3 regions of the Brevibacillus sp. NSP2.1 genome follow, and region 2 is predicted to be linked to each of the others. Evidence: predicted binding sites of a transcription regulator. Region 2 holds the regulator's gene; each other region holds the start of a gene.
What was found. Region 2 encodes LexA, which represses DNA repair genes until DNA is damaged. Its sites were predicted from a motif close to CGAACATATGTTCG; they were not measured.

Region 1 (10,776 bases), 1.8 Mb from region 2:
CGCCAAACGGACTGTTGAAAGAGAAAATTCGCGGCTCCAGCTCGCCGATGGAAAATCCGCAAATCGGGCAGGCGTGCTTCTCGCTGAACAACAGCTCCTCCTGCTCCATCACGTCGACGATCACCTTGCCGTCCGCGAGGCGCAAAGCCGTCTCCAAAGAGTCCGCGAGGCGCGACTGCACATCCGGCTTCACGACGACGCGGTCCACCACGACTTCGATGTTGTGCTTTTTGTTTTTTTCCAGCTTGATGTCCTCGGACAAATCGGTAATTTCGCCGTTCACACGCACGCGCACGAAGCCCTGCTTGCGAATGTCCTCCAGCAGCTTGACGTGCTCTCCCTTGCGCCCCTGTACCATCGGCGCGAGGATTTGCATTCTCGTGCGCTCCGGGTACTCCATCAGGCGATCTACCATCTGCTCGATCGTCTGGGACTGAATTTCGATGCCGTGCTCGGGACAGATCGCTCTGCCCACACGCGCATACAAAAGACGCAAATAGTCGTAGATTTCCGTCACCGTACCGACTGTGGAGCGCGGGTTGCGGCTCGTCGTCTTCTGGTCGATGGAAATAGCGGGCGACAGCCCTTCAATCGAATCCACATCCGGCTTGTCCATCTGCCCGAGGAACTGGCGGGCATAGGCAGAGAGAGACTCCACGTAGCGCCGCTGTCCCTCTGCGTAAATCGTGTCAAAAGCAAGGGAAGACTTTCCCGAGCCGGACAAACCCGTCAATACGACGAATTTGTCCCTCGGAATCACTACATCAATGTTTTTCAGATTGTGGGCACGCGCGCCCTTGACGACAATATGTTCCAATGGCATGAAAAAACCTCTCCTTAGAGTTCCGCCTTCAGCTCCAGAATCAAATCACGCAGTTCGGCCGCACGCTCGAACATGAGGTTGCGCGCCGCTTCCTTCATTTCTTCTTCCATGCGTTCGATGACAGCCAGTCGATCTTTCTTCGGCATCTTCTTGAAATCGGCGTGTGGCAAATAGTCCGCTTTTTCCTCGGCCACCTTTGTCGCCTCAATCACTTCGCGCACAGCTTTTTTCACCGTCTGCGGGGTGATGCCGTGCTTCTCGTTGTAGGCGAGCTGGATGGCGCGGCGGCGCTCCGTCTCGCGAATCGCCGAGTTCATCGAGTCCGTCATCTTGTCCGCGTACATAATCACGCGCCCTTCGGCGTTCCGGGCTGCCCGCCCGATCGTCTGGATCAGGGAGCGCTCGTTGCGCAGGAAGCCTTCCTTGTCGGCGTCCAAAATAGCGACAAGCGAAACCTCGGGCAAGTCCAGACCTTCCCGCAACAGGTTGATCCCGATCAGCACGTCAAATTCGCCCAATCGCAAGGAACGCAAAATCTGCATCCGTTCGATCGTCTTGATGTCGGAGTGCAAGTAGCGGACCTTGATCCCGATTTCTTTCAAGTAATCGGTCAGGTCCTCCGACATTTTTTTCGTCAATGTCGTGACGAGGACGCGTTCGTTTTTGGCAATCGTAGCCTGGATTTCCCCGATGAGATCGTCAATTTGCCCTTTGATCGGGCGCACCGAGATCGTCGGGTCGACCAGTCCTGTCGGGCGAATGACCTGCTGCACCAGTTCCGGGCAGTGCTCCAGCTCATACGGGCCGGGCGTTGCCGAGATGTATATCGCCTGGTTGATTTTTTGCTCAAACTCCTCGAATCGCAGCGGGCGGTTATCCTTCGCAGACGGCAGGCGGAATCCATGCTCGACCAGTACGTTCTTGCGCGCCTGGTCGCCGTTGTACATCCCCCGCACCTGCGGCAAGGTCATGTGCGACTCGTCAATCAACAGCAGGTAGTCCTCTGGAAAGTAATCCATCAGCGTGTACGGAGCGTGCCCTGCCGGAAGCCCCGTCAGATGGCGCGAGTAGTTTTCGATCCCGGAGCAAAAGCCCATCTCCAGCATCATCTCAATATCGTAGCGCGTCCGCTGCTCCAGCCGCTGCGCTTCCAGCAGCTTCCCGGCTGCGCGCAGCTCTGCCAGCCGCTCTTCCAGCTCCGCCTCGATGCTTTGGACGGCCAGCTTCATTTTTTCTTCGCGGGTGACATAGTGGGACGCAGGGAAAATCGCTACGTGGTCGCGCTGCCCTAAAATCTCTCCGGTCAGCACGTCAATGGCGGTAATTCGCTCAATTTCGTCTCCGAAAAACTCCACGCGAATCGCCTGCTCGCTCTGTGACGCCGGAAAAATCTCCACGACGTCTCCGCGCACCCGGAAGGTCCCCCGCGTAAAGTTGATGTCGTTGCGCGTGTACTGGATGTCGACCAGCCGATGCAAAATCTCGTCTCGTCCTTTTTCCATGCCGACGCGCAGCGACAGCAGCAGCTCCTTGTATTCTTCCGGCGAACCCAAGCCGTAGATGCACGATACCGACGCCACAATAATGACGTCGCGCCGCTCAAACAGGGCACTGGTCGCCGAGTGACGCAGCTTGTCGATCTCGTCGTTGATGCTGGAGTCTTTTTCAATAAACGTATCCGATTGGGGAATGTACGCTTCCGGCTGGTAGTAGTCGTAGTAGCTGACGAAGTATTCCACCGCGTTATTCGGGAAAAACTCCTTGAACTCTGCGCATAGCTGGGCAGCCAATGTCTTGTTGTGCGCCATCACCAGTGTCGGCTTGTTCACCTGGGCAATCACCTGGGCGGCCGTATAGGTTTTTCCCGTACCAGTGGCCCCGAGCAACGTCTGGTGCCGCTTGCCTGCCTGGAGCCCCGCTACCAGTTCGGCGATCGCGGTCGGCTGGTCACCGGACGGTTGATACTCCGATACCAATTCAAAACGGTCCATTCCCTCGTTCATCTCCTCGTTGCATAACTGTTTCTATTTCCATTATAACACAATTCCGGCTATGATAAGCCGAAATTCGAACAAATGTTTGTCTTCATCCTTCGACACATTATACCGATAATAAGTAGTAGTGTACAAGCACGTACGGTTAGACTCGCCACCTTCAGGGAGGATCGACATGTCAGATATCGGAACCACCGTTAAAAATAATCCTTATATTCAACCACATATGAGCTATCAAGGTAAAAAGGAGTTCACCACAGAGCTTGACAACAACGCCTTCATGAAGCTGCTGCTGGAGCAGTTGAAGCATCAGGACCCGATGTCCCCGATGGACAACTCCCAGTTCATCCAGCAAACGAGCATGATGACCATGGTGGAAAAAATCACCAAGATGGCGACGCTGATGGAGCAATCGAACAACAGCATGCTGACGCTGGAAAAGTACGAGTCGCTGATCGGCCGCACCGCCACCTACTCCCTCACGACCAAAGACGAGGTGACGGGTGAAACCTCGACGGAGACGAAGGAAGGCGTGCTCGACGCCGTTTACATGGACAGCGGCAAAATCTACTTCCGCGTCGCCGGAGAGTCTACCCCGATTCCGCTCGCGGACATCAAAGGTCTGGAATCGCAAGGCATGACCGGAAATGCGCTGGATAGCAGCGTGAAGTTCATGAACATGATCGGCAAGGAAATCTCGTACAAGACGACCAAGGAAGTAGACAAAGACGGCAATCCGGCGACCACAGACGACATCACCAAAGTAGATGAAATCGCCAACGCGGTCGTCACCGGCTTCTCCATGAAAGACGGCGCCACACAGTTTACGCTCGATAACGGCATGACGGTCAAGCTCGATCAGGTCGTGGGCATGAGCGTCAGGCCGGACAGCAGCGTCATGAGCAATTCGCTGCAGTACGCCCAAATGATCGGCTTCAACATCACCTATACGGAAAAGCAAACCAATACAGACGGCTCGACCATAGACAACAGCCTGAACGGTGTCATTAAAGCCGTCAGCATGAAAAACGGCGTCGTGGAGTTCGTCTTGACTGATGACAAAAAAATTGCGCTGAATCAAATCACCGGGTTTGAAGCGAGCGCCTAGTCCTTTCTATGCGAAAAAGCCGCACTTGCTCTCTCTGGAGCGTGCGGCTTTTTCTTTTTACTTGTCCCTATTCTTTTACGACCGTCTGTCCCGTAAGCGCATCGACATACAACGTCGTATCTATCTTCACATCGCCCCCGCAAAAACAGTGCGAGCGGGTCTGGCGGAAGGACAGGTCATAGCCAAGCTTCCAGCTCATCGCGCTTGTTTGCCGATCCTTTTGGTGAATGTAGGTCAGTTCAAGCGGCATGGCTTGCAGCAATCGCTCCATCGCTCCCTGTTCATTGATCGCCTTGGCGCGAGCGGGGAAAACCATGTTGTCCGGGCGCTTCACGATAACTTCCTCGACCTTGCCCGTCCACGCATTTGCGGTAATCGTGTACATCCCTTCTTCTTTCATCTGCCCGATCCGGTAGACAGGAACGCCGCCGATAAGCGGGTCGGCCACCAGCGTCGTATATTTGTCGGTGCCGACATCGGCAAGCCTCAACTGGTTGCTTCCGGAAGGCACGAGTCTTCGCAACAACGCTTCCGCCCCTTTGCGATCCCGGCTCTTGTCTGTTTTGGCGGTGGACCACTGCTCATCTGCCTGCTTGTAGACAAAACGAATCAGCCGCCCTGTCTTGGCATCGGTTTCGAGCATAATATGGTGCTTTTGGGCCTGGCTGATCCCTACCGGAAAACTTCCGATGTGGTATTTCTTGTCCGCATCGGCGACACTCTCCGGGAAGTAACCCCAAATAAAGAAACGGCGCTCCTGGCCGTCATCGTACTTCTCGTCCAATACGGCAAGCGGCAAATTGGCTGATTCGAGTTTGAACAGGATGCGCAGCAAATTGCGGGCCTCGTTCTCGGTCTGCGCGCTCCACTTTTCCCCTGTCCCGGTCACGTTCAAAATTTGTGCCTGCTGGACTGGTGCTGCCAGCCTTTTTCCGCTGAACGCGTCCAAGGCACTGCCGGTATGCTCCTGCGAAATGACTCCATCCTTGACAATATAGGCGAGACGCGCTGCCGTCTGATTGTTTTGCTCCTGCTCCGGCAGCAAGTACACCAGCTCCAGCGGGCGTTGTCCCTTCCACTTGCCCACTGCTTGCGCTGCGGAAATGACGCGCTGCGGCGAAGGGAGTACCGCCAGATTCACGGTTTCATACAATCGCCCGTCAAACATCCGCAACCCGACAAGCCGCCCCGCGGCGTCGAAGCTGACAAAGCTGTCATACGCATCGTCGAACACCACATTGTTCACTTTGCGAACCATTCTGACCGTCAGTTTGCCTTCTTCCTTCTTCACTTCTCTCGCCTGATACGTATTTCCAGCAAGCAAGCCTGTCAGGAAAGTCTGCGCTCGCGTTTTCGCTTGCTGGTCAGTCGGAAATGCTGGCTTTGCCATTTTGGCGGGAACGAGGTCCAACTGGAGCAAATTCCCTGTGGCTCGGTCAAAAATCGCGCTGTCCTCCCCCTGAGCTGTTCCGGTGGCCGCCCGCACAAAAGACACTTTTACGCCGCTGACACCTGGTCCATCCACATCGCCACCGTAAACGACCTTGCGCGAAGACAGTTCCGGCAACAGCCGAACCAATTTTTGCACCCCTTTGGCAACAGGTGCAGGGACTGCGCTCTCGGCATTCGCTGCGAGTACAGAACTGGCCGATTTTTCTGCGCTTGCTCCGGCAAATGGCGCAACCATTATGCTTGTCGCCGTTAACGCCCCAGTCAAAACGCACAAGACCGTTTTTTTCAGATCGGACAAATGACTCACTCCCTTCATTTCCTCGTAAAGGTAGACGCGCCAGCCAGGCGTAAGTTTTACGAACAGACGAGCTTTTCAGAAAAATGTTTTTATCGAACCTGTCTATCCAAAAAAAAGAAGGCACGCAACCGTTGGCGCATACCTTCTCCCCTTCTCTCGTTCGATACATCAAGCTCCGACATTCAGTTTTTCCAGCTTCTGCTTGATAAGCTCGACGACGCTGGATCGTTTCAAATCGACAAATACGCGAGTCGTTGCGTCCGGCACCACGATGATTCCCAATTGATGGTGATTGCCCGCGTAGACAGCGCACTGCACAAACTTCATCTCGCCTTCGCGCGTGAGCACTTCCATTTTGCAAAAAGCCGGATTGGCCTGCAACGCCGGGTACAAGTCTTCCTTGTCTCGCACCGGAATGCCGTTGACCTTCACGATGATTTCTCCTGTCGCAATCCCGATCTCCTCTGCCCGCGTGCCCGGGATGACTCCCATGACCTTGATGCCGCGTGAAGACTGGATGTAGTAAGGAGAACGCTTCCTTTCTTTCCACTGGCTCCAGAAAAACAACGCTTCATGCCCGAACAACGCAAACAGGGCAGCGAGCAAAACGAGCGGGGCAAACAAGACGGACAGGGCGCAAAGCGCCAAAAGCCCGACTGCGTACCAGGTAAGGTTTTTGGAAATTTGCTTGACCTTTTCCAATGGTGTCATCGTCTGGGTCATATCCGAAAAACCCGTAACCGTCGGCAGCAGCATCAGTCCGAAGGAAGCAAGCTCGCCTGAAAAAAACGGCCAACCCGGATAAAGCGCGCCACTGATCGTCCCCGGCTCCACCTGGACGAACAGGGCAAGCGGAGTCAGCCAAAAAGAATGCAACAAGTAAGCCCCGACGATTCGTCCGCGCTGTCCTTCGACAAACAGCGGAGAAGCGTCCCTGCCTCCGTTCCAGCGGACGAGCATCGCTTCGATCAAGTGCATGATGGCTACCAGGGCAAGGAGCGGAATCGGCTTCGCCTGCAGCAGCATTGTCCACACACTGCCCAGACCAGGAACGTCCTGCAAACCCGGAAACAGTTGGGCAATTACATGGAAAACCGTCAGCAGACCCGCCGCATAAGCAAAGCAGAGAAAACGCAAGCGAACCAGCGCCAAAAGAAGGGCCAATGCCCATAAAATCCACAAATCCTGCGCCTGCACGACGACTCCCAGTCCTGCGGCGAGAAGAGAGATGCACAATCCCCCTGCCACGCCCATCCCTACTGCGCGGATTGTCGAAAGGAGCGGAGACTGCATGCGTGCGGCAAAGAGCTGCCTTTCCAGCTTCATCTGTCTGCGATAGTGCAAGTAAATGAAGCCGAGAAAGAGGTAAAAAACGGGATTGAGAAAAAATGCGGCAAAGCCATATGCAATGGAAAGCATATCTGCCTGAATCGCCAATTGCCTCACCTCAAATGGAAAAAAAGAAAACCACGACATGTGATTTGCCGTGGTTATCATTTCTACGGAAAAGCGGAATTTCCCTGCTTCCCTGTTCTTGATTATTTTTCCTATTTGCCGGTAACGACATCCAGCGCCTTCTGCAATTGCAGATCGTTCTCCGGCTTGCGCATCGTTTCGCGCAAGCTTTCTTCGAGCTGACTGCGGGTCGCCGCGTCCACTTTTCCGGTTACAGGCAGCTTTTTCGCCGTCTGGAACTGCTTGATCGCCTGTTCGGTCTTTTCGTCAAAGTAGCCGTCATCGCGGCCTGGCGACAATTTCAGTCCGGTCAGGATCAGTTGCAGGTTCTTCACGTCAGCGCCTGCCATGTCGCGGGCCAGCTCCTTGTCGGCTGGCAACTGCGTCGCATTGAAATAATCAGGCTGCGCGACCTTGAAGTCCGGCTCGATTCCTTTTTTGTGAATCCATTCGCCGCTTGGGGTGACCCATTTGGCGATGGTCAGCTTGAGCTGGCTCTTGTCCGTCATTTCCATCGTGCTTTGGACAGTGCCTTTTCCGAAGCTCTTTTCGCCGACCAGCTTGTAGTTGCCGCTGTCGCGCATCGCCCCGGCCAAAATTTCCGAGGCACTGGCACTTCCGCCGTTAATCAGGACCGCAATCGGATACGGTTTGGCAGCATCCGTTGTCGAGCGGTACTCTTCTTTTTGCTGCCCGCCAGCACCGTACTCAATGGCGACGATGACGCCTTTTTTCGGCACGAGCACTTCTCCGATTTCTTTGACAGCCAGCAAATAGCCGCCCGGATTGCCGCGCACGTCGATGACGAGGCCGCCGATTCCCGTTTTCTCCAGGGAAGCAAGCTGCTCCTTGAAGTGCTTGGCTGTTTCCGTCGAGAACTGGGTAATGCCGATCACGCCGACCTTTACGCCGTTTTTCTCGATAATTTGGCTATTCACCGTTTCGATTGGAATATCGTCACGAATGCACACGATGTTGAGCGGCTCTGCCACTCCTGCGCGAACGACCTTCAGAACGGCTTTCGTTCCTTTTGGCCCGCGAATTTTGGTCACGGCCTGATGCAGATCCAAGCCTTCCAGCGATTCTCCGTTGACGCTCAAAATCTGGTCGTTCGGTCTAAGACCCGCACGCTCGGCCGGAGAACCTTTGAACGGCGAGACGACGGTAACCCGTCCGTTTTGCATCGTGACCTCTGTGCCGATTCCCTGGAAAGTCGAATGCAGCGTCGAGGTAAACTCTTCGGCTGATTTCGGGTCCATGTAATCGCTGTACGGATCTTCCAAAGCTCCGACCATCCCGCCGATTGCGCCTTCTACCAACTGTTCATTCGTAACCGTTTGAATGTAGTCTTTTTTAATCGCTGTAAACGCTTCATACAGCTTCTTGAACTCCTGGGGATATTCCGAGCCTCCCGAAAACACCGCGCCTGTGGACGCAGTCAGCGCCCCATTCTGAGTTGCGTTCGCGCTGGCTGATGTCTTCATCATCGCTATGGTCAAAAAGCTGCTGGCCACCATCGAGATGAGCACAAGCGCTAATACGGTACGTCCTTTCCATCTCACTACTCACGTCACCATCCTTTGTGCTACCGGCAAAAAGATATGCTGCTAGTGTATGCATTTGCCGTTAGCAATATTTGTCTGGCTGCCCGTTGCTTGACTATTTCAGGTACGGCATAGGGTTGACGGCAACGTCGTTTTTGTAGACGGTAAAATGAAGGTGATTTCCGGTAGAGCGGCCAGTAGAGCCTACTTCGGCGATTTTTTGGCCTCTCGATACGGATTGTCCCACAGAAACCTTGATGCCACCCTCGCGAATGTGTCCGTAGAGCGTGGTGATCTCCGCACTGTGTTTAATCATTACCGTATTCCCGAAGCCGTTGGAATACCCTGCGAAAATGACGACCCCGTCAGCCGCAGCCAAGATCGGCGTTCCTTTGTGTGCTGCCATGTCTACACCATTATGCCCAGCAGAACGGCCTGTAAACGGGTCTGACCGCATCCCGAAGCCTGAACTGAAGCGAAACTGTCCGTCCGCGATCGGCAAACCGAGCTTGCCGCCCTTGTACCCTGTGCTGGACGCGCTCATCGCGCGCACACGCTCCGCATATTTGGCGGCTTCCTGACGTGTGATTTCGATCAGTTGCTGTCCGTACTGCTCCAGGTCTTCTTCCAGTGCGGCCTCTTTTTTCTTCAGTTCGGCCTTGACCACGAGACTTTGCTTGTACTGCTTGTCCAGTTCAGCCTTGAGCGCTTCCGCCTCGTCGAGCATTCCCGCGTAAACGGTCAGTTGATGCTCGATTTCTTTCTTCTTCGTCTCGATCGTTTCTTTGTCGCGAATATTGTCTTCTAGGATACGCGTATCCTGCTCAAGGATCAACTGCAAACCCTCCATGCGGGTCAGAAAATCGCCAAAGTCGGACGATCCGAGCAGCACGTCCAGGTACGAGACATTTCCCCGTTCATACATGGATTTTACCCGGGTTTTCAGCAGCGTTTCCCGCTTCGCTACCCGATCCTTCGCCTCGTCCAGTTGATCTTGCGCCTCGGCAGCTTTTTCCTTTGTTTCATTCATTTGCTTTTCGAGCTTGTCCAGCTTGTTTTGCGCCTCGTTGCGGCGCAGGTCGATCGTCATCAGTTGCGTCTGCAAATCTTGCTGTTCCTTTTGCACGACACTGATCTGCTGCTCGGTTTGCTTCAATTGTTGCTGCTGTTGTTTCTTCTTTTGCTGTATTTCCTTCAACTCGCGATTGATCTTGTCCAAAGATGCTTTGCTGGCTGCCCAGCTCACGTTAGTCGGGATCGCAGAACCAGCCAAGAGGCCGGTGATTAAGAGTGTGTATAGGATCCTCTTTCTCATGATACTCCTCCCACGTTTTCCAATGTTAAACTCGCAAGAAGCGGCGCACAGACACCAAGCTTCCCCAGATTCCGATAAACGCGCCAATCGCCAGCAAAGCGAGGGCTACCTGATATACCAATGGGTACAATGGCAACAGTTTGAACAGTTGGGAAGCTTCGAAGCTGGTATTGATAGCATCCAGCAGGTAGTAGTAGCCAACTGTCAGCATGATGATCGGGATCAGCGCCCCGGACACTCCCATCAGCAGTCCTTCTACAAAAAACGGCCAGCGGATAAACCAGTTTGTCGCGCCAACCAGCTTCATGATCTCGATCTCTCGGCGTCTCGCGACAATCGTCAGCTTGATCGTGTTGGCAATCAAAAACATGGCGGTAAAGCCCAGGCCGACGATGAAGCCGATCCCGACGTTTCGCACAGTGTCAGTGGCAGCGAACAGCTTTTCAACCGTCCCCTCCCCGTAGTTCAAGCTTCTGACCGATTTCATTTGCTTGATTTGATTGGCGACTGCCGGCGTATCTTGCGGCAGCTTCGTCTTGACCACAAAAGAATCGGGAAGCGGATTTCCCTTTTCCAAGCCGTCAAAAAGGTACGCCTTGTCGCCCATGCTTTCCTTGAACTGCTTCAAGCCTTCGTCCTTGGAAATGAACTCGACGGACTCCACCGTCGGCATGTTGCGCACGCTCTGTTCGAATTTTTGCAAGTCTTCCTTGGGGGTAAGGTCCGCCATGAAGACTCTGATTTCCACTTGTTTTTCGACTGATTTGGCAAAGTAGTTGACGTTCAT
Region 2 (10,776 bases):
CACTTTCTGCGTGATATTTTCTAACATCCGTTGACAGTGTTTATGCTTTTGCATAAAATAAGGCATAAGGATAACGATAGAGGAGGGACAAGTCATGAGTGATGACCTTCGCCGGAATATGGCCCTCTTTCCCATTGGGATCGTCATGAAGCTGACCGATCTCACTGCGAGACAGATTCGCTACTACGAGCAAAATGACCTGATTCAACCGGCTCGCACGGAAGGGAAGCAGCGGCTTTTCTCCTTCAATGATGTAGACCGACTGTTGGAGATCAAGGAACTGATCGAAAAAGGACTCAACATTGCCGGCATCAAGCAAGTGCTGAAGCTGCAAGAACCGGTCACCGAGCCGACGGAGATTACGCAAACGTCCGAAGGCAAGCGCAAGGACATGTCTGACAAGGAACTGCACCAGTTGCTCAGACAACAGATCATGTATCGCAATGCTGCCCGCCCAGGCGAGGACGCATTGATTCGTGGAGAGCTATCCCGCTTCTTCCACTGATATAAAGTTGTGAGAGAGACAGGAGGAGAGAAATGTGAGCAAGTACACAAGAGAAGACATTATGCGATTGGCCCAGGAAGAGGACGTGAGATACATCCGTCTGCAGTTTACTGACCTGCTGGGGATTATCAAAAACGTGGAGATTCCTCTGTCCCAACTGCCAAAAGCGTTGGACAACAAAATGATGTTTGACGGTTCTTCCATCGAAGGGTTTGTTCGTATCGAGGAATCGGATATGTATCTGGTACCGGACCTGGACACCTGGGTTGTATTCCCGTGGGGCAACGAGCATGGGAAAGTTGCACGTCTGATCTGTGATATCTATATGCCGGATGGCTCTCCGTTCGAGGGTGACCCTCGCTATATTTTGAAGCGCGCGTTGAAAGAAGCAGAAGAAATGGGCTTCTCTGCGTTCAACGTGGGACCAGAACCTGAATTCTTCCTGTTCAAGCTCAACGAAAAAGGCGATCCTACGCTCGATCTGAACGACCAAGGCGGCTACTTCGACTTCGCTCCGCTCGACACCGGCGAAAACTGCCGTCGCGACATCGTATTGACCCTGGAAAAAATGGGCTTTGAAATCGAAGCTTCCCACCACGAAGTAGCGCCAGGCCAACACGAAATCGACTTCAAATACGCGAACGCGCTGCAAGCAGCAGACCAGATTTTGACTTTCAAGCTGGTTGTAAAAACGATCGCGCAAAAACACGGCCTGCATGCAACCTTCATGCCAAAACCGCTCTACGGTGTGGCAGGCTCCGGTATGCACGCGAACCAATCCTTGTTCCGCGGCAACGAAAATGCGTTCTACGACGAGACAGACGAAATGGGCCTGAGCCAAACAGCGAAGCATTACCTCGCAGGTATTTTGCAGCACGCTCGCGGCTTCACAGCGATCACCAATCCGCTCGTGAACTCGTACAAACGTCTGGTACCTGGCTATGAAGCACCTTGCTACGTGGCATGGTCGGCGAAAAACCGCTCTCCATTGATCCGTATCCCAGCCTCCCGCGGCATGGGAACCCGTATCGAAGTGCGCAGCCCAGACCCGGCAACAAACCCGTACCTCGCTTTGGCTGTCATGCTGAAAGCCGGCCTGGACGGCATCAAAAACAAAGTGACTGTACCACCAGCGATCGACCGCAACATCTACGTGATGACCGAAGAAGAGCGCGAAGCAAACGGCATCGTCAACCTGCCAGCTACGCTCAAGGAAGCGATCGAGTGCCTGAAAGCCGATCCAGTAATCTGCGAAGCCCTGGGCGAGCACGCGCTGGTACACTTCATCGAAGCAAAAGAAATCGAGTGGGATATGTTCCGCACACGCGTCCACGACTGGGAGCGCGAGCAGTACATGAGCACTTACTAAAATGGAAAAATCCCCTTGCGCCTGCTGGTGCGAGGGGTTTTTGCTCTTGTGGGCAGCTTTCGAAATTCACGTCGATGTATTGCTTTTGCCCACAATTCGCCCACAAATTTTCTAGTTGTAGATTGTTAATATGTGTTTTTCAAATTTGTCCATCCTATCTGTTTTAATTTTTTGGAAATGTGGACGAACATATCCGGCAGGTTGGGATATCACACCAGCACCTGCAAACGGACCAGGCGAGACTGGGAAAGTATGCTCCACTAATCGTGGAGCTTTTTTTATTTGCATGTTATTCGTTTCATTTCCGCCTCCATTTCATTGCGTAAGAATGCTTTCGCTTCTTCGTTTCCGGTAAGCTCCAGCAAAATCGGGTTCTCTTCGCTGCTTGCAATGACCGTAAACGTTAAAAACGGGCAGCATTTTCGCTCCAGCCGCACCCATTCCTGCACAAGCCGTAACGTATCTTGATCCCCCGGAAATTGATACTGAACCCCTTTTTCAAGCTCCGCAATGCTAATCCTTCTCGAATCAAGCTCTTCCCAAATGCTTTTGTACTCCACTCGCTCCGCTTCCGTAAAGACTGTGTGGCAACAAGCGATAGGCATTTTTGGGCTCATTTTGTCTTCCCCTTTCACGTTTCAGCAAGAATGCCTGATTTTCTACAAGCTGAACGCCCAGAGCTACCGCACCACTGACTGGAAAAGCACAAGCACAGAGCGTATGCAACTAGCAACTGATTTCATTTACAGCACCTTCCGCAAAGAGATATAATCGAATCGTAAAACTTAAAGTTAACTTTAAGTCAAGGGGGGAGTTGTTATGTCTGGACTTAGCATTGGGCAACTTGCGGCAAGGGCAGGGGTAAACGCATCGACGCTGCGTTACTATGAATCCGTTGGCTTGCTTCCTGCTCCGGAACGTCAAAATGGGCAACGCCGGTATGATGAACAACTACTCGAACGTATCAGTTTTATCAAGATCGCGCAGCAAACAGGCTTTAGCATCCAGGAAATCGCGATTTTGCTAGAAGGTTTTGAAACCAGTGGACCACTGTCTGAGCGCTGGGAACAAATGGCGAAGCAGAAACGCTCCCAACTTGAGGAAAGAAAAAAACAGCTTGATTGGATGATACAAATATTAGACAGCGGGCTAAGCTGCAAATGCCTTACGTGGTCGGAATGCCTGAAAAAAATAGAAACTACGGGTTCGCGATAGGAAAGGGCTGGGCGAGAAATGATTTCAAGAGAACAATTAGAAAAGAATCAAGTGTGGCTTTATGCGTTCGTGCTCGTGATTGCTGCTGGATTCGGGTTGTTATGGCCAGAATCAGGCGAGAGCCTTGATCGTACGATTTCGTTCGTGCTTGCCATCTTGATGTATGGAATGTTTGCCCAAATCCCTTTTTTTCGTTTAAAAGAGGCACTCTCGAATCGAAAGTTTATGTATGCGCTCCTTCTCGTCAACTACATAGCCGTACCAGTCCTTGTCTGGGGGTTAACGCGGTTTCTTCCGGCCGATCCAGCAATCTTGTTAGGGGTATTTCTTGTTTTGCTTACCCCCTGCATTGACTATGTGATTGTCTTCACCCATCTTGGGCGTGGGAACGAGAAACTCGTGTTGGTTTCAACCCCGATCCTTTTTGTCACCCAAATGCTTTTTTTGCCCGTTTATCTATGGCTTTTTATGGGCGAGAAAGCAGCAGAAATCGTGAGTGTCGGGCCATTTCTCGAAGCGTTTTTCGGGCTTATTGTCGTCCCGCTGATTCTTGCTCTACTTACGCAATGGTGGTCAACAAGACAACCACGGGGAGAACGGTTTCTTGATGCGACAGCATGGCTGCCTGTGCCTTTTATGGCGCTAACGCTTTTTGTTGTCGTTGCCTCGCAAATTGCCAAACTGTATAGCTCTTTTGATTCGATCATCCAAGTGATTCCTGTCTATGCAGCATATATGGCGATTACACCGATTATTGCGCGGATTGTTTCCCATCTATTCCGTTTGGATACCGGAGCAGGGCGAGCTTTGATTTTTAGTGCAGGCACGCGTAACTCTCTGGTCGTTCTTCCGTTTGCACTGGCGCTGCCGGAACCGCTAAACGGAGTGGCGTCGGCAGTGATCGTGACGCAAACCATTGTAGAGCTGATTGGGGAGCTAGTATATATTCGGCTGGTTCCAAAGGTGCTTTTGCGAGGGGCGGAGGGAATTGCGGAGAAACAAAAGTGATTCGTTTACATAAATGAGTTAGTAGAACATTTTTTATTGGGGTTTTAACGAGGCTGATCCGCTCCTGCAACCAAGAGTGGGAGTGGATCAGAAGGAACTGGCGATTTCCTGCTTTCCGGACTAGCTAAAAAGAGAGAAAGCAGAAGCTACCATGAAAACAGCACTCAAGCTGCTTATAATGAAAATAGTCCCTCTTGTTCTTTTTGACCAGAACGGATTGAGCCAGGAGGGAATCCGAGCATTGTTGGCGAGGAACTATTTCTGGCGCTTTTTCACGAACAGCACAGCGCTGCAGCGACGACGCCTGCGAGGTAAATAATTGCGTACGATATGGCGCGCAAATAAGACAACTCTGAAGGAGTTCCGTTATAAATGGCGGTAGTAGCCGAGACGAGGATGATGCCGATGACGTAAACGGCCAGCCCGATCAAAATGCTTTTTCCCATGTCAATCTCTCCTTTGTGGCCTAGCTAGTGAGAGCATAACATGAATAAGGATTCTTTTCTATTTTTTGTAAAGGGTACAAAATCAAAAAGATAACATTGTTTCTTATAGGAAAGGAACCTTTATGAACCCGCAACTAAAACAACTCCTGCTCCACTTCGACGACGCAGCCGAATGGTATGCCCCGAAAGACTTCGATTACCGAAAAGAAATGCAGCAAGTAAAAATGGTAAAAGCCCGCTTGGAAGCTGAAACAGACAACCGTTTCGAACTGGACGACTGCGTACAGGACGCCTCGTTTTTCGCAGAGATGTACATCCTGGAAAAAAGCCAACACGATGCGAAAGCGAGCGGGGGAAGCTATGCGATGTGCTACGAGCTGGCGATCCGCTTTTCGGCCTTTGGACGGTTCGTGACGATCCATGGCGCTTTTGACGAGACGGGAAAGCAACCAGACCTGAACCGCATCATCGCCACGCTGCAGGAGAACGGCTACCGCTACATCCCCGCAGACGAGCTGAACACCTTGTACGATGGGAAAAATCAAGCGATGATCGGCGAATACACCTGGTGGAACCGATTTTTCGACTACTTGTAACAGCCGCATCCTTCTTTTGCCCGCCGCTTTGGACGAACCATTTTTGTCTAGCGGGGCTTAACCTATCCGATCCACGTACATTCAGTTCGCCCGGCATGCCGAAACAATCGTTATCTCGCTTCCGACCGGCCTATCTGGCTGTACCATGCTCAAGCCAATGGAAGCTGAGAGGGCAGTTCCCCCGCCTAAACAGCGAGTGGCGGAACAGTTTGGATGTACTCGCCACGCTGGCAAAATAAGAGAAACGCTAGCAACTCCCGTGAAAAAGATTAACCTCACCTAACTTTGGTCAGGAGACAGCAAATAGAGAAGCAAAGTATAGTAAAGGTACCCGAAAGGAAAATCCTCCCTTTCCGTTGATGGACGCCATTGTCGATGAAAATCGCCCTCCTGATGGCGTGGCCTTTGTGGAAGCTCTATTTCTCCGCGCAGTTTTCGCAAAGATAGCGGGCTTCATCAAAGATTCGGTCAAAAGAACGAATGCATCCTCTCGCCCGTTTGCCGTCAACTGCCCCTTGAGTTGCTTGAGGGGTATTTTTTATGAAAACGGCTCCTTGTTCGCTAAGCTTGAACAAGGAGCCGCCACTGTTTTTCGCGCATGATCGTGTTTCTGCTCATTTGACCATCGTAGCCAGAAAATCATGCAGTTTTTCCAGCGAACGAATATTTTGATTGCAAGTGACGCTGTCTTGACACAAGTAGTTTCCTTTTTTCAAATACGTGCCGTCGCCCGCCCCCCGCGCTTCCAGGACGAACATGCCGATGTCGGTAATTTTGTTGCAGATCGCACAAATCCCTTTTTTGGGCAGGGGAGTAAAAACGCCGTGAATGCCGATCAGCTTGTCAGGGTAGTAGGCGATAATGTACTTTTTGTCTGCCCCGCTGTCGAACCAGCTTACATACGACGTTTCGGCATACGGGATTTCCGCTGTCGCAGGCGGCTTGAGCTTCTTGACCTTCGGGAACATTTTTTTGATCGCTTGCTCGGTCAAAGCGGGAAAAGGGATGATATACGGCGAGAGCCGCAGCAAAAACTGTTTGGCTTCGTTCTTTTCCTTGATGGCTGCGAGTGGCGCAAGCAGTTGTTTTTGTTCCTCTGTCATGCCGGGGAAGAGCTGGAACACGGATTCCTGGGCGATTTCTTTGCGGGCCCGGATGACGTTAGGGTCTGTGCTGCTTGTGTATGCGTTCAACAAGGTTTGCACCTGTGCTTTGATGAAGTGATAGTGGTGGGGTGAAATAAATGGTTGCATCTTTCTGGTTCCTCCTTGCAGCGTACTCCGTCGGGCGTGAGGAGTCGTGATGGTGTTTGTACCTTCTACTGTAAAAGGAGCGGAGTGCGCTGCAAAGGGAAAGAACGATTGTAAAAAGAACTCGGCATAGGAAAAGCACTGACCGTCTCGTGGACGCGCCAGTGCTTTTGTCTATTTGGCATACACAATCTTTTTGATCGTTTCCGTCGAGAGAAAGTACTGCTCGGCCAGCTCCTGGATGGAGGCGCCTTCGCGAAAAGCGTTGCGGATCGCGCTGTTGCGTTCATCCAACTGTTTTCTGCCGCCGGTCCGGGTCCCCCATTTGTGATGGGCCGTCTTCGGTTTCGGAATGTAGATGATTTCTCCCTGCACGTACTTTTGGATTTCTGCGATCAAGGTTTCTGGCAGCATGCTGGCTGCATTCACATATTTCATTTCCGCTCGCTCCTTATTTTTAAAGTGAAAAATAAGGGGCAAAGCCAGGAAATAAGAAATGAGATACGTTAGAGAAGGCGATGAATTGTCTAAACGACTGTCCACCTCATGCAAAGTATCGCCTTATTCCCAGGCTTTGCATGAGACGCTGCAGTATCTGGCAAACCAATTCCATTCACCAACCACACACCCCCTCGTTCGCGTTTTCTCCCTGCGCGCCGCCAAGTGCCCGCGCAGTAGTTCCCATTATAAATCATCTGTCCGCCATTTGCACCGCGGCTCTGGCGATTTTTTCGCCACGCGCGCGCCGTCCGCCTATGCGACAAAGGAGCGGGGGACTCTTTACCTGGTCACAAGAGTGCGGAGCTGTTCTTCCGTCCACTTTTCCACATCCAGCAGCGCCTGGTATGGATCGTCTCCCGGAATGTTAAAATAGGAGGCAAAAGCAGGTTCGGTTTTCAGGCCGTCTTGCTTGAGCTGGCGGATGGCGCGGAGGGCGTCAGCGCCACCGAGCAGCAGCAAACGGTGCTCGACGACCATGTGCCGATACGCATTTTGCTGTTCGACCGGGCGCGGTTGGGCAAACAGCTCAAACCAGAAGCCGCAGGCAAAAAACGCAATCAGGCAGGTGGGCACGCCTTGCACGAGCAGACGAGCTTCCTCGTAGCCTTCATACGCCGCATACGAAGCGCGGACGACGTCGGCAAACTGCTCGAGGTCGTGGCACTCGCAAATAATGTCCAGATCGCTGTCCGCAATGTCGATGTCCAGAGGGATCGTACCTGCGAGCACGGGATCGAACGCTTGCAGCCGCTGCATGACCGCGGATTGGGCGATGGCCTGGCCCGCAGCTTTTTGTTTCGGTGTCCCGTTGTGCAAATAAGATAGGTCGCGCCAGTTTCGCGTCATAGTAACCCTCCGCTTTCGTTAAAATAGGCAGGTACTCCTCGCAGACGGCCTCACGGATTCGCAAAAGAAGAGTGCAACTTCAATCGGCTTTTTCTCGTATTACCTATGTGAGAGGAGTGCATAGAGAATGGATATTGTTCTTTGGATTATCGTGTTGGTGCTTTTCGCGCTAAGTATCGCCGGTATATTTTTGCCAGTACTACCCGATACGATTTTACTGTGGGCAGGCTTTTTGCTCTACCACTTTTTCATAGCCGATCCGGGAGCGGGGTTGCCAGCGTCTTTCTGGTGGGGGATGGTGGTGCTCAGTATCTTGCTGTACGGTGCGGATTTGTTGACCAACATGTTTTTCGTGAAAAAGTACGGCGGCTCCAAATGGTCTTCGGTGGCTGCGGCCGTAGGGATTGTTCTCGGAATCTTCGTGTTCCCGCCGTTCGGGATGCTGATTATGCCGTTCGTGCTCGTGGTGCTGGTGGAGTTGCTCGTGCAAAAGCAGCCGATAGAGAAAGCGGTAAAGGCAGGCTTTGGCTCGCTGATCGGCTTTTTGGGAAGCGCAGTTGTCAAAGTCGTGTTGCAGGTGAGCATGATCGTCTGGTTTTTCCTTGCCAGATAAATATAATGATAGAGACGAAAAAGGACAGCGGAGGCTGTCCTTTTTTCATGCGCTGGAACGATTAGTGGATGAGGCGATAGACGCCAATGACTTTTCCGAGAATGGTGACGTTGTCCAAAATGATCGGTTCCATCGTCGCGTTTTCCGGCTGGAGGCGGAAGTGGTTCTTCTCTTTGAAAAAGCGCTTGACGGTCGCTTCGTCTTCTTCTGTCATGGCGACGACGATATCGCCGTTGTTGGCGACGTGCTGCTGGCGCACGATTACGTAGTCGCCGTCCAGGATACCGGCGTCGATCATGCTGTTCCCGGAAATCCGCAGCATGTACACCTTGTCTGAAGTCACGATATTTTCTGGAAGCGGGAAGTACTCTTCGACGTCCTCAATCGCGGTGATCGGCTGCCCGGCGGTTACTTTCCCGATGACGGGAACGCGAACGACAGAGTCCTCGAAGTTGTCCTGGAAGCGGTCTTCCTCAGACAGCAGTTCGATGGCGCGAGGCTTGGTAGGGTCGCGGCGGATCAGCCCTTTCTTTTCCAAGCGCGCCAGATGACCGTGCACAGTAGAGCTGGAGGCAAGTCCGACAGCTTCGCCGATTTCGCGGACGGATGGAGGATAGCCTTTGTCCCGGACTTCCTTGCGAATAAATTCGATTATGGCTTGTTGTCTGCTGGATAATTTTGACATAGAGAGACACCCCTGATTTCTCGAACATGTTTTCCTATATTATACCATGGGAGCTTGCGTTCGACAAACATAAGTTCGATTTTGATGCGAACAGGAATTTTTGACAGGGTAAATGCATTTGATTCGACAGCATCGGCCAAATCTCGAAAAAAGCGCGGGCGGGCGGCCGGAGCCGTAAGTTGCAGCCGTTCCATTGTAATAGAGCCGGGCTAACTCCAAGTCGGCAAACAGTTCCATCGTCGCGGAGCCGGGCTTACGTCGAGCCACAAGCCGCTCCACTGTCGCAGAGTCGAGCTCACGTCAAACCGCCAGCCGCTCCAGTACCGAAGAGCCGAGCTTACGCCAAGCCACAAACCGCACCAACGCGGCACACTTGGACTTCTGTTCAGGTAGCAAGCAACCAGCTAGAAACGAGCTAAATCCACCCCAATAGAGTCGCCCGGCAGCGTCATCCGAAGCAAAAACGGCTGCGCACAGCAGCTCCGCGCGAATTTGCGAGACGGCGGTTTTTGTATTGACATGAACATATGTTCTCATTTATGATAGGGATACGAACTTATAGAACGTATGTTTGTAGGGGGTCATATTATGAATGCCATGTCTATCCATAACCGTTTCGAGAAAAAGCAGCCTCGCCGCGTCCGTTTGGGCATCACGAGAGGACAAGCTATTTTGTTTTTGCTGACGTTCTCTCTCTTTTTTTACTTGCTTACCGAACTGGTGTTTGCCTCTTCTGCGCATAAAGAGACGCTAAAAGGAAAAGAAGTGACCGTTCGCTCCGGCGACAGTCTTTGGACGATTGCTGTGCGCCATCATCATTCGGAAAAGGTGGATGTGCGCGATCTGATTTTCGATATCAAAATGGCGAACAACCTCGACAGCAATCTCATTTATCCGGGGCAGACCTTGTTCATCCCGGAAACGGACTGATTCGAGCACTTGCCCGCCATCCGCTCTCTTGCCAGTTCCGACTGATATGATATAATAAAGCGGCATTACTACAGAGTGGGAGGAACCGGAACGTGGTATCTGACGCAGAAATTAAACGAATCAACGAACTGGTCAAGAAATCTCGCGAGGTTGGCTTGACTGACGAGGAGAAGCAGGAGCAAAAAGCTCTGCGCCAAAAGTACATCGATGCGGTCAAGATGTCGCTTCGAGCGAATCTGGATTCCATCCGCTATGTGGAAGATCTTGAGGAAAATCGTCCAAAACAGTAAACTTACTTGTATTGATACGGCAGACATCCTTGCTTGACGCTCGGGTGTCTTTTTGTTCCTGACGACTTCTGCCAGTTTTGCAATTGAGGAGGGGGACCAATGGCATGGGTGGCTGTAGCGGTTGGGGGAGCAGTCGGCTCGTTGCTTCGTTATGTGCTGGCGCTGGTTGCCAATCAGCCGGGCTGGCCTGTAGGCACGTGGCTGGCGAACATCATTGGCTCGTTTGCCATCGGCGTTTTGTTTGTGATCGGCAAGGAGCGGGGAGGCTTCTCGCCTGAGCTGTATCTTTTGTTTACGACAGGCATTATGGGCGGATTCACGACGTTTTCCACATTTTCGCTGGAAGTGGTTTCGTTCTGGGGAGAGGGACAATGGCTGCGCGGGCTCGTTTACGCCCTGCTCAGTATCGTGGTCGGCCTGCTCTCTTGTGCCGCGGGAATCTGGCTTGCCAGACAAATGCAATAACGACCATCACATTGATAAAAGACGAGAGGGGGGATGGGTGTGAGTACCCAACACCGC
Region 3 (10,776 bases), 260 kb from region 2:
TGCACAAAAAAACCTTTGCCGCCCAGAAATTCACCGGGCAGAAAAGGTTTCGTCCGTTCGCTTTACAATTACGCAGTCGTTGTTTTTTCTTTTGGCTTGGTCACGATGTGGTGACCGAGCGGCAAACCGCGCTGTTCCAGCTCATCCGCTGTCACAATGTGGAGCGTTTCGCTCTTACAGGGCATGGGCATCAATCCGCCCAAAGGGCTCATTACCCGTCCGATCGTGTCCGTCTCGATAAGCACGTACAAGCCTTTTTCCTCCAACTGCTGAATAAAATCCCCCCAACGTTTGGAAGTAATTTGATCGGCATGCTTGGTGAACATGACACCCATTTCTTGTGCTAGCATGTAAAATCTCCTTTGTCCTATCCATCAGATATCTGCTTCAAAAAAGATATCCTAACAATACAGGGAAACAGTCCGTTCTGGCAAAAAGCGTTTCGGCCAAAAAAAGACGAAAAACGGTTGTTTTTGACCGCTTTTCGTTTCAGGAATCCCGCATCTTCTTCACACACACCGTTTCAGCGCGGCACGCTGTTTTTTGCGGCTTGCCTTTTTGCCAAGAGCCCTTTTTGCCAAGAGCCCTTTTTTGCTTCATTGATAGCTGATCGCCTGTTTGCCCAGCGCTGTCCAGCTCGATTCCAAAGCCTTGTGCGCGACCTTCTGCTGCTTTGCTCCCGTAAGCGGATCGTTGACGTACGCGTAAGTCTCGTCATAGCCCACCAGCAAGACAGCGTGCTCGTCAAAAGGAGCTACCACTTTTTTCCCGTCCTTGTACCAGCTCTCCCACTCGGTAGGCAGTTGAAAATCTCCGGTCGCCCAGATCACGACCGGACGCCCCGCTGCCACCTGGTCCAAAAGCGCCTGGTAGGATGCCCCGGTCAAATTGACCGTCCGCTCGCCCATGTAGCGGCGCAGCAGCTTTTCCAGCGGCTTGTTGTAAACGGCGAAGCCTTTGCGCACCCCTGTCATGTCGCCGACAAACCCGATGTTCGGATCTCCCCATTCCTTGATGTCCCCTTGTTCCTTCACCAACGGCTCAGGATCTTTGGGCACTTGCTCGGCCAGCACCCGTTTGTCGACGTTTTGTCCGGCATGCCTCAGCAGCATCGCCAGGCTCGTTACTTCACAGCCGTTGTGCAGCTCCGGCTTCTGGCTAATAATCGGGACATCCAGCATCATTTTGGCTGGTCGCGGTGCTTGCTGCGGCGACAGGTCGAACAGCTTCTCCTGCTGCACACGCGCGGGCGCGACAGGGTCACGTGCCGGGTCCGCCTGTTCCTGCGGAAGTGTGCAGCCCGCCAGCATGGCAAACGCGGCTGCCCATGTAATGTTCCTTGCCCAACTCAACGTTCACGCCACTCCTTTGTCTTTTACCCACAGGGTGGCCCGGCCAGACAGTCGCGCATGAATGGTTAGTTTTAGAAAGGCGCTGCCAGCTCCGCATGCAGCAAGCGGGCAAACGAAAGCCAGTGCATCTCGGAGCCGGCCCGCAGCTTCAATCGCCGCGCTGCCTGATCTATGTGCACGACCTGTGCCGACAAGCGGCGCGGCGCCTGCCCGTCATAGTACGTCAACGTCAAAACGCTCTTTGTCTGGAACGCCTGCCACACCAGCTCGCTTAGCGCTCCCAGTTGCTCCTGGTCCAGCTCGGGCGGCACGTAGCGGCGCTCCTCTTCCTTCATGCGCACGTACATTTCCCGATGCTCCGGCAACACAAACCGGCTCGAGACGAACAAATTTTCCTTTTTGGATACGCGTGTCTCTCTCATGCTCGCTTCTCTCCTTGGTGATGATCTCGTACCCATGCGCCGACAAGCTCCTGGCACTCGGCGCGCAACACCTCAATGATATAGCTCGCTTCCCGCAAGTACCCGCGCTGCCGGTAATGAACCACGTACGCATAATCCTCGCGGCGAGCGCTGACAATCGTGCATCCGAGTTGCCGCAAATGACGGCGCAATTGCTGATGCTTACGCTCTGCCCAGCGGGAGAGCTCCTGGAACACGTCCTGATAAGACAGCTTCAGCGGTACAACTCCCATCTGCCCCGCATCCGCCATCACCGCGTGAAACAGGATGCCAAACAAAATATATTGACGCACCAGCTCTTGCTCCCTCGCTTCTCCTGACGGCATCGGCTCTGTCACTTGTAATGCCCTCCGATCTTGCGGGCACGCTCCTTGGCCTGCCCCGCCTCCAAGGCTGAGGCCGCTCGCAAAATCGCATCCTGGCCAAAGCGCGCCCGAATGTCGTCCATCGCCTGGGCAAGCGAGCGGCGCTTGTGCGTGTCTGTAAACAAATTCAGTTGCACGATATTATCAGGCACGAGCTGCCCTAGCGTGACGCCAATGCTGCGCACAGGCCCCCCTGTCCAGTGCCGCTCAAACAGGCGACAAGCCGCTTCGTACAGCGCCATGGCGTCATTCGTCGCTTCCGCAAGCTTCATCTGGCGGCCAAAACCTTCGCCAGCCGCCAGATTCGCGCCGCGACAGCCGATGGAGAGCACCGAGCCCATCCGTTCTTTTTGCCGCGCCCGTCGGCACACTTCCTCGCACAATTCCAACAGCACGACCTTGATTTCTTTTGCCGTATGGTAATCGCGCGGCAACGTCATATGGTGGCCGATCCCTTTTTGTGTCCCGTATTCGTTCAACGAAACCGGCGAGTCGTCCAGGCCGTGCGCTGTGCGCCACAGCACCTCGCCATTCACGCCCCAGTGGCGGATGAGCACGGCGGGGCTGAGCGCAGCGAGCTGGCCGATCTGATAGACGCCCATCCGGTGAAAATGGCGCTTCATGCGCGAGCCTACCCCGAACAGTTTTTCGATGGGCAGCCGCCACAGCGTGTCGGCCAGCTCTGCCCGCTTGAGCCAAAATATCCCGCTTTCCTGCTTTTTGGCGAAGTTGTCACAGGCCATTTTCGCGAGGACCTTGTTCTCTCCAATTCCGACCCGGCAGTTGACTCCCGTCTCCAGCCAGACGCGCTGCCGAATCTGGGCAGCCAGCTCCAGCGGATCGCCAAACAAGTGGACGCTGCCTGTCACATCGAGAAACTGCTCGTCGACCGAGTACGGCTCCACCTGATCGGTAAACGACTGGAAGATGCGCGTGATCTGCATCGACACCTGAAGGTAGTGCTCCATGCGCGGGCGCACTACCACGAGCTGTCGACATTTTTGTTGCGCTTGCCACAGCGCTTCTGCCGTTATCACTCCGTATGATTTCGCAATCGGACACGCGGCCAGCACCACTCCACTGCGCCGCTGCGGATCGCCGGCGACCACGATCGGCTGATTGCGCAGCGCCGGATTCGCCGCTTTTTCAATGCTGGCATAAAAGCTTTGCATATCGATCAAAAAAACAATCCGTTTGCTCGCATTAGGCATCACCATCATCCCCTGAACAAGAACTTGTGTTCCTATATGAACTTTGTTCTTATTATAGCAAACGTATGTTCGTTTTTATACCTGTCCCTCCGAAAAAAACATGGTAATTATTTCTGCAAAGACAAGCACACGCTGGCAGGTGTTTGGCCGAGCGTGTGCGAATCCCATATGATATGTTATTTTTTGACAACCGGAATCCAGATTTCACTGCGAAACGTCGGCGATGTCGTGTCTTTGTCAGCATTCCACAGCATCTCCGGACCTTCGGCCAGCTCGTAGCCGGAAGACAAAAACCATTCGGAGTAGATGCGCCCCCAGACGTCCTGCAGCGTATCCGGAAAAGGCCCTACGGCTTCGAAGACGGCCCACGTAGAGGCCGGGACTTCCAGCTTCGCCAGGCTCTCCGGGCAGTCCAGCGTAGTCGCCACTCCGATGTAATGGTCCAGCTCGCCGTTGTCCAGGCGGCCGTCGGAAAAGTTCGTGGATGCGCTCAACATCCCGAGCGGCTCTACATTGGAAAGCGACTTGAGCAGGCGGATCTTCTCGGCGTCGAGTGACGCCCACATGGCGGCAATCTCGGGATTCACCCCGTTGTAGATCAGCGGAACCCTTTTCTTCAAGCCGACGATGCGAAATGCCTCTTTTTCTTCCATGCGGTAATTCATGGCACTGCCTCCTTTGATGGATAGATGAAAGGTCATTCGCGGATAGGCTTTCAAGGACTGCCCGCTGGCTCTCGCTTCGCTGGGCGTCACCCCGTGCATCTGGGCAAAGGCGCGAGCGAACGAGTCAGGCGAGTTGTACCCGTACTTGACGGCGATGTCGATCACCTTCAGCTTGCTGTCTTTCAGGTCGAAAGCCGCGAGTGTAATGCGCCTGCGCCGGATGTACTCCGAGAGCGGAATGCCCGCCAAGGACGAGAACATTCTTTTGAAGTGGTATTCCGAGCAGCACGCCACCCGGGCGACTTCCTTGAAGTCGATCTCGCCAGCGAGATGTTCCTCGATGTAGTCCAAAGCTTCATTCAGCTTTTGCAGCAAATCCATGAAAACGACCTCCCTCACCACCACAGAATAGCAGACGCCAAACGAAGCCATCCGACATTTCGTGCCCGATTATGCAGGCTCGCTTCGGCTGGCATTCCTAACAAGCATACCATACCGCACCGAAAGGGATTGTTGCCCATGACCGCTTCTCCCTTGCACGCCGAAATCGGAGGCATTTTCGTCGCTGTCCGCGACATCGACGCCGCTTATCGCTTCCTGGAGGAGCTTGGCGTGGAGCTGACCAGCCCCATCCAGCACGGGCACTGGTTCACCTTCAAAGATCCCGACGGAAATGCGTTGATGGCAGCCAAATGTTAGCAAAAAAGAAGAGGTGACCCGCATGACCGTCCGCCTGCGACTGACTGTACCGACAGACCTCCCGTTCGTCTGCGACGTGGAGCAAGCGCCAGAAAATGCCCCGTTCATCCTTCCGTGGCCGGAAGAGCGCCACCGCGAGGCTTTGGATGATCCCGACATCTTGCACATGATCGCCGAGAAAACAGAAACAGGCCACCCCGTCGGCTACGTCATCATCGCCGGGCTGGCCAGTCCGCACCATTCGATTGAGCTCTTGCGCATTACGATGGCAGTAAAAAGGCACGGCTACGGCCGTCGTGTCCTGCGCCAGATTAAAGAGTGGGCTTTTCGCGAACAAAAAGCCCATCGGCTGTGGCTGGACGTCAAGGAAACAAACGGCGTAGCCCGCGCGCTCTACCTGTCCGAAGGCTTCCGCGAAGAAGGAATCTTGCGCGACTGCCTGAAAACAGGGGACACTTACGAATCGCTGGTTGTTTTATCCATGCTGGCCGACGAGTACGAAGCCTAGCGTCAGGTCTGGCCAGCCGTCACAAGCTAGAAAGCCAACGTCCGATCCGTCATCACGTACATCCATTTGCCGTCCGCGCTCGCTCCCAGGAGGGAAAGCCCCGCAGGAAGGCCCGACACGAGCACAGACTGCTGCTTCGTATCGGCGTCAAACAAGTACAGCGACTGCTTCAAGTCGGTTTCCTGCGCGGCTTTTTCCCATTCGGTAAACAAATAGCGGTGCGTGCCAGGCAGCCACAGGCCCTGGCCGCGCATGTCCATCAACTGCACGTTGCCCTTGAACAGCCCTGCATTCCAGTACATTTGGTACTCCCCGTCTGTCGACTGGACATACCCGGACCAGAAATCAGCCGGAACCGGGGGATGCCAGTCGATGACCTTGCCGCTCTTCCAGTCGTAGCGCTGGCGAATCTCCACAAAGCCCGCTTCCTCGCTTCTCATGGCAAACGTGGCGTAGCGGCCGTCGTCATGGAAGGAGACAGGCAGCACTTCCCCGTTGAACTCGCTCGTCGGAATCCAGCCTTTGATCGCCCCAGCAATCCGCTTCTCTGTTCCTTTTCCCAAGTCGTACACGACCAGATCCAGGTCTTTTTTCTGGTCCGCTCGCCCCACCGCCATCAGCAACTGCTTCTGATCGTGGCTAAAGCTGGCTCCGTGCACATACCCTTGTACCTGGACACGGGTGACGCTGTCGCTGTTCGGAACGGTTGTTCCTTGCTCCGGCTGGGCGTAAAAGAACCCGCGCCGATCGGCAAAAAATACGCCCTCTCCGCGGTAGTTGTCTGTCAACTCGACCGGATACGGAGTCCGCTGCTTTGTTTTCGTATCGTAAATCGAGTAGAGCATCGGATAGCGGGCGTCGCACTCGCAATACTTCGTAAAGCGGCTCTGCAGCACGTACCGTTGCTCGCGGTCGAGCAGCTCCATATTGGTCATGACGGAAAAGTCAGTCAGCTTTTCGCGCACTTTGCCGTCTACGGAAACGCGCCAAATTTGCGCAGGCGGCAGCACGACGGCGTGAAAGGCGTTGGAATCGCCGACGACCGCGCCTTTTGCCGACTTGGCTCCGGCCGCGCTAAGCACGTATTCCGTCCAGTCCCGCTCCTTTGTCTCCTGTTCCGGAAGCGTCACCAGAACTTGCAGTTGGCGGTTGCTCGCCCAATGAAAAGCGAACGCTGGCTCGATGAAGCCGAGGCCCTCTCTCGCCGCTTCTTCCTTCGCATGCTTGCGAATCGCCGCCTCTACGCTTCCCCGGTCCATCTCCTCGCGGAAAAACAGCGTGTACGCTTGCGGAGCAGCGCCGACGACTGTACGCAGTGGCGACTGCAGGCGCGGCTCCTCGTTCAGTTGAATGACCACGTCTTCTTTCATGGCCGCATAGTCAAAAGGCCGCTCCGGCTGCTTCCAGTCACTCGCTGCCTTCGTCGACGCGCTCGCTGGTGCAATCTGACCGGACGCAGCGCGCACGGCCTGCCCTGCGCCTGTTTGTTTTTCTCCCGAAGCGGCTGCGGCGGTGCTGCAGCCTGACATGACAAGCAAAGAGAAGCCCAACGCGATGCTCATTCCTCGAAGATTTCGCAAAAACACAAAACTCGCCTCTCTCCCCAGTAATTTTTTCCATCCTCATAGAAGAAAGACGTTTTTCGCTGTCGTTTCGTCACGTTTTTTCGAGGGTCGTTTTGCACAAAAAAGCGAAAAGACCTCCTTCGCACACACAGGTGCGGCAAGAGGTCCCTCTCGATGCTGCCTTAATCGAACACGATGCCATCAAGTACGCCTTCGCGCTGCAAATAGTCGCGCAACCACTGGTACGCCGGGTCTCGCCAAAACGAGTCGTCGGCCACCAGCCGCGCCGTCTCCTGTCTGGCAACCTCCAGCGCCTTGTAGTCGGACAACAGGTCAGCGACTTTGAACTCGGGCAAGCCGCTCTGCTTCGTGCCGAAAAAGTCACCCGGTCCGCGCAATTCCAAATCGCGCTGCGACAGCTCGAAGCCGTCCGTCGTCTCGCACATGACGCGCATCCGCTCTTTGCCGATCTCGGACTTCGGATCGGCAATCAGGACGCAGTACGACTGCTCCGAGCCGCGCCCGACCCGCCCGCGCAACTGGTGCAACTGGGCAAGCCCGAACCGCTCCGCGTCGTAAATGACCATGTAGGTAGCGTTCGGCACGTTGACGCCGACCTCGACCACCGTCGTCGAGACGAGAACGGCGTGCTTCCCGGCGAGAAAAGCTTGCATCACCGCATCTTTTTCCTTCGCAGGCAGGCGGCCGTGCATGAGCCCGACGCCGAACTCCGGGAAGACGTGGGAAAGCTGCGCGTGAACATCAATCGCGTTTTGCACGTCGAGCTTTTCCGATTCTTCGATGAGCGGGCAAATGACATACGCCTGCCGCCCTTTGCGCAGCTCGTTGCGCATTTGCTCGAGGACAGCCGGGAACTGGTCGTGCTTTTTCCACGTCGTCTCAATCGGCTTGCGGCCTGCCGGCATCTGGTCGATCGTCGAGACGTCCATATCGCCAAACGCCGTAATCGCCAACGTGCGGGGAATCGGCGTGGCGGTCATGAACAGGACGTCGGGAGTGAGTCCCTTGTTGCGCAAAATGCGCCGCTGCTCGACGCCGAAGCGGTGCTGCTCATCTGTAATCACCAGTCCCAGCCGCGAAAAGAACACGTCCTCCTGAATGAGCGCGTGCGTCCCCACGACGACGTCGATCAGCCCCATTTGCAGCGAGCCGATGACCTCCCGTCTGCGCTTGGCCGTCAAGGAACCGGACAGCAAGGCGACCTCGATGCCGTAGTCCGCCAACAGCTTCGTCAGCGACTGCACATGCTGCTCGGCGAGAATCTCGGTCGGCACCATCAATGCTCCCTGATAGCCAGCCTTCACGGCAGCCAAAAGCGCAATCGCAGCCACCACGGTTTTCCCTGAGCCGACGTCTCCCTGCAACAGCCGATTCATCGCATGCGGGGCGCGCATGTCGTCCAGTATTTCCTTGACGACCCGCTTTTGCGCATCGGTCAGCGGAAACGGCAGCCCTTTGACAAACTGCCGCACCTCGTCCATCGGAATGGCGAGGGCCACGCCTTCCGACTGCTGCCGATTGATGCGGCGCAGCGTCTGGATTTTCAACTGAAATAAAAACAGTTCCTCGAACATGATCCGGCGCCGCGCCTGCCGCCCGTCCTCGGCGTTTTCCGGAAAGTGAATCGAATGAAACGCCGCCACGCGCGGCATCAGCCGGTAGCGTTCCACGATATCCGGCGGCAAAATTTCCGGAATGTCCTTGCCGTATTGCCGCAGCGCCTGCTGGATCGACTTGCGCAGCAGCGTGTGCGTCATATCGCCGCCAAGCGGATAGACCGGAGCCAGCTCGCCGCGTTTGGTCGCCCGCTCCGAATCGACCTCGGTCATCTCGCTGACCGTAATCTGGAGCTTGTGCTTGTCCCATTTTCCGGTCACGAGAATTTCCTTGCCGGGCGATAGCCTGCTTTTCACAAACGTCTGGTTGAACCAGACCGCCGTCACCACTACGCGATCCATGACCATTTTGACGGAGAGGCGCGATTTTCGTTTTCCATAAAAACGAACAGAGGGTTCGCCGTACACCGTGCCCGCCAGCGTGACCCTCTCTCCGTCTTTTACTTCTGTCAAATCGCGCACGCGGTAGTCTTCATAGCGGGAAGGAAAGTACTCCAGCAAGTCGCCGATGCTGTGAATTCCGAGTCCCGCAAATGCCTTCGCCCGTTCCTCCCCTACCCCGTGCAAAAGGGAGACAGGCGACTGATACACCCCGGCCATTTACTTCTCCAGCCGTACGCCGAATACTTTCGCTTCGATCATACGGCCCGTCTGGGTAGCCGCCAGTCCGCCCTGCGCCGTTTCCTTGAGCGCAGTCGGCATGGAGCAGCCAATCCGATACATCGCGTCAATCACTTCGTCTGTCGGGATCACGCTCTTGATGCCCGCCAGCGCCATGTCGGCTGCGACTGTCGCAATCGCGGCTCCCATCGCATTTCGTTTGACACACGGCACTTCCACCAGTCCGGCTACGGGGTCACAGACCAGACCGAGCATATTTTTCAGCGCAATCGCGACTGCCTGCGCCGATTCCTCCGGGGTACCCCCCGCCATCTCGACAATCGCGGCCGCCGCCATCGCTGTCGCCGAGCCGACCTCTGCCTGGCAGCCGCCCGCAGCGCCGGAGATGAACGCGTTATTGGCGATGCAATAGCCAATCGCGCCTGCGGTGAACAAGTAGTTGACCATCTGCTCGCGCGTCGGCTTCAGCTTGTCCGAGACAGCAAACAGCGTTCCCGGCACAATCCCACAGGCACCTGCTGTCGGCGTCGCCACGATCGTTCCCATCGCCGCGTTTACTTCGTTGACCGCAACCGACATCGAAACGGCGTTGAGCAGCGTCGGGCCGGACAGGAAAGGCTTGTTCTTCATATAGTCTTGCAGCTTTTTCGCATCGCCGCCCGTCAGTCCGCTATGGGAGCGAATGTCTTCGGTAAGCCCGCGATGCACGGCTTTTTCCATCACGTCAAGATTGGCGTACATGTCTTGCATAATCGCGTCTTTCGTCCGCTGGGACACTTCCATTTCCGCTTCAATCATCACCTGGGAGATTTTTTTGCCCTGGGATTCGGCCAATTCTACCAGTTCAGCTACGTTACGAAACATCTGGTTGATTCACTCCTCTGCTCCTGCTTTTTTCGCGCATCTGGCTGAAAGACAAGCTAGAACGAAAGCAGGGAAACATCAAAAATATGGGGGATCTGACGAATTTTCTCCAGCACTTCCGGGGATACCGTCGAGTCCGTCTCAATCGCCATCAAGGCCCGCGAGCCGCGCTCGTGCCTGGACACTTCCATGAACCCGACATTGATCCGATGCTCCGTCAGCACTTTGGCCACGGCAGCAATCATCCCGAAACGGTCTTCATGCAAAACGAGGAGCGTCGGCGTATCGAAGCCGAGCTGGAACGAAAATCCGTTTAACTCCAGCACCTCGATCTTTCCGCCGCCGATCGACACGCCGACCAGTTCCACCTGTTTTTGATCGTCGGACAGCCTGATCCGTGCCGTGTTCGGATGCTCGGTCAACACGTCCGATGTCGTCAGCACCACTTCGATTCCTGCTTGTTCCGCAAGCGAGAGCGAGTGCTTCAGGCGCAAATCGGACGTATCGAAGTCGAGAATCCCGGCCACCGTTGCCACGTCGGAGCCATGACCCTGATACGTTTTCGCAAATGAGCCGTAAAAAGTAATGTCTGCCCGCTTTGGCTGCCGCCCGAACAGCTTGCGAGCCACCCGGCCAATCCGGGCAGCGCCAGCCGTATGGGAGCTGGATGGTCCAACCATGATCGGGCCGATGATATCAAATACGCTTTTGTACTTCAACCGGTTCTCCTCCTGAATGACAAAGGGGTTCAACAAGATTCACTCTCATTGTATCCTACAGGCTGTCAAAGCGCCACATGGGAAAGTGTAGCGTATGTTTGGCCGCCTC

Region 1: the regulator LexA is predicted to act here: its motif matches at 2,892-2,905, upstream of uvrB (excinuclease ABC subunit UvrB).
Region 3: the regulator LexA is predicted to act here: its motif matches at 3,448-3,461, upstream of M655_RS11115 (DNA polymerase IV).

What each region holds. Positions count from the first base shown of each region.
Region 1 is NZ_CP048274.1:671,136-681,911, reverse strand. Features, by position in the region: gene uvrA (excinuclease ABC subunit UvrA) at 1-823, opposite strand, end outside; gene uvrB (excinuclease ABC subunit UvrB) at 838-2,814, opposite strand; gene M655_RS03300 (flagellar hook assembly protein FlgD) at 2,993-3,925, shown strand; gene M655_RS03295 (hypothetical protein) at 3,993-5,693, opposite strand; gene M655_RS03290 (PDZ domain-containing protein) at 5,844-7,112, opposite strand; gene M655_RS03285 (S41 family peptidase) at 7,223-8,692, opposite strand; gene M655_RS03280 (murein hydrolase activator EnvC family protein) at 8,790-9,989, opposite strand; gene ftsX (permease-like cell division protein FtsX) at 10,015-10,776, opposite strand, start outside.
Region 2 is NZ_CP048274.1:2,463,944-2,474,719, forward strand. Features, by position in the region: gene M655_RS12390 (MerR family transcriptional regulator) at 95-505, shown strand; gene glnA (type I glutamate--ammonia ligase) at 540-1,874, shown strand; gene M655_RS12400 (hypothetical protein) at 2,153-2,491, opposite strand; gene M655_RS12405 (MerR family transcriptional regulator) at 2,694-3,089, shown strand; gene M655_RS12410 (arsenic resistance protein) at 3,108-4,097, shown strand; gene M655_RS12415 (hypothetical protein) at 4,370-4,543, opposite strand; gene M655_RS12420 (hypothetical protein) at 4,666-5,139, shown strand; gene M655_RS12425 (FusB/FusC family EF-G-binding protein) at 5,754-6,392, opposite strand; gene M655_RS12430 (CD3324 family protein) at 6,564-6,827, opposite strand; gene M655_RS12435 (DUF4269 domain-containing protein) at 7,170-7,736, opposite strand; gene M655_RS12440 (DUF456 domain-containing protein) at 7,864-8,349, shown strand; gene lexA (transcriptional repressor LexA) at 8,411-9,034, opposite strand; gene yneA (cell division suppressor protein YneA) at 9,623-9,964, shown strand; gene M655_RS12455 (DUF896 domain-containing protein) at 10,057-10,254, shown strand; gene crcB (fluoride efflux transporter CrcB) at 10,354-10,719, shown strand; gene M655_RS12465 (HelD family protein) at 10,759-10,776, shown strand, end outside.
Region 3 is NZ_CP048274.1:2,204,883-2,215,658, reverse strand. Features, by position in the region: gene M655_RS11135 (hypothetical protein) at 69-350, opposite strand; gene M655_RS11130 (C39 family peptidase) at 597-1,352, opposite strand; gene M655_RS11125 (YolD-like family protein) at 1,424-1,774, opposite strand; gene M655_RS11120 (YhjD family protein) at 1,771-2,151, opposite strand; gene M655_RS11115 (DNA polymerase IV) at 2,148-3,389, opposite strand; gene M655_RS11110 (AraC family transcriptional regulator) at 3,566-4,435, opposite strand; gene M655_RS11105 (VOC family protein) at 4,574-4,753, shown strand; gene M655_RS11100 (GNAT family N-acetyltransferase) at 4,776-5,261, shown strand; gene M655_RS11095 (hypothetical protein) at 5,288-6,823, opposite strand; gene recG (ATP-dependent DNA helicase RecG) at 7,009-9,063, opposite strand; gene sdaAA (L-serine ammonia-lyase, iron-sulfur-dependent, subunit alpha) at 9,064-9,948, opposite strand; gene sdaAB (L-serine ammonia-lyase, iron-sulfur-dependent subunit beta) at 10,005-10,667, opposite strand.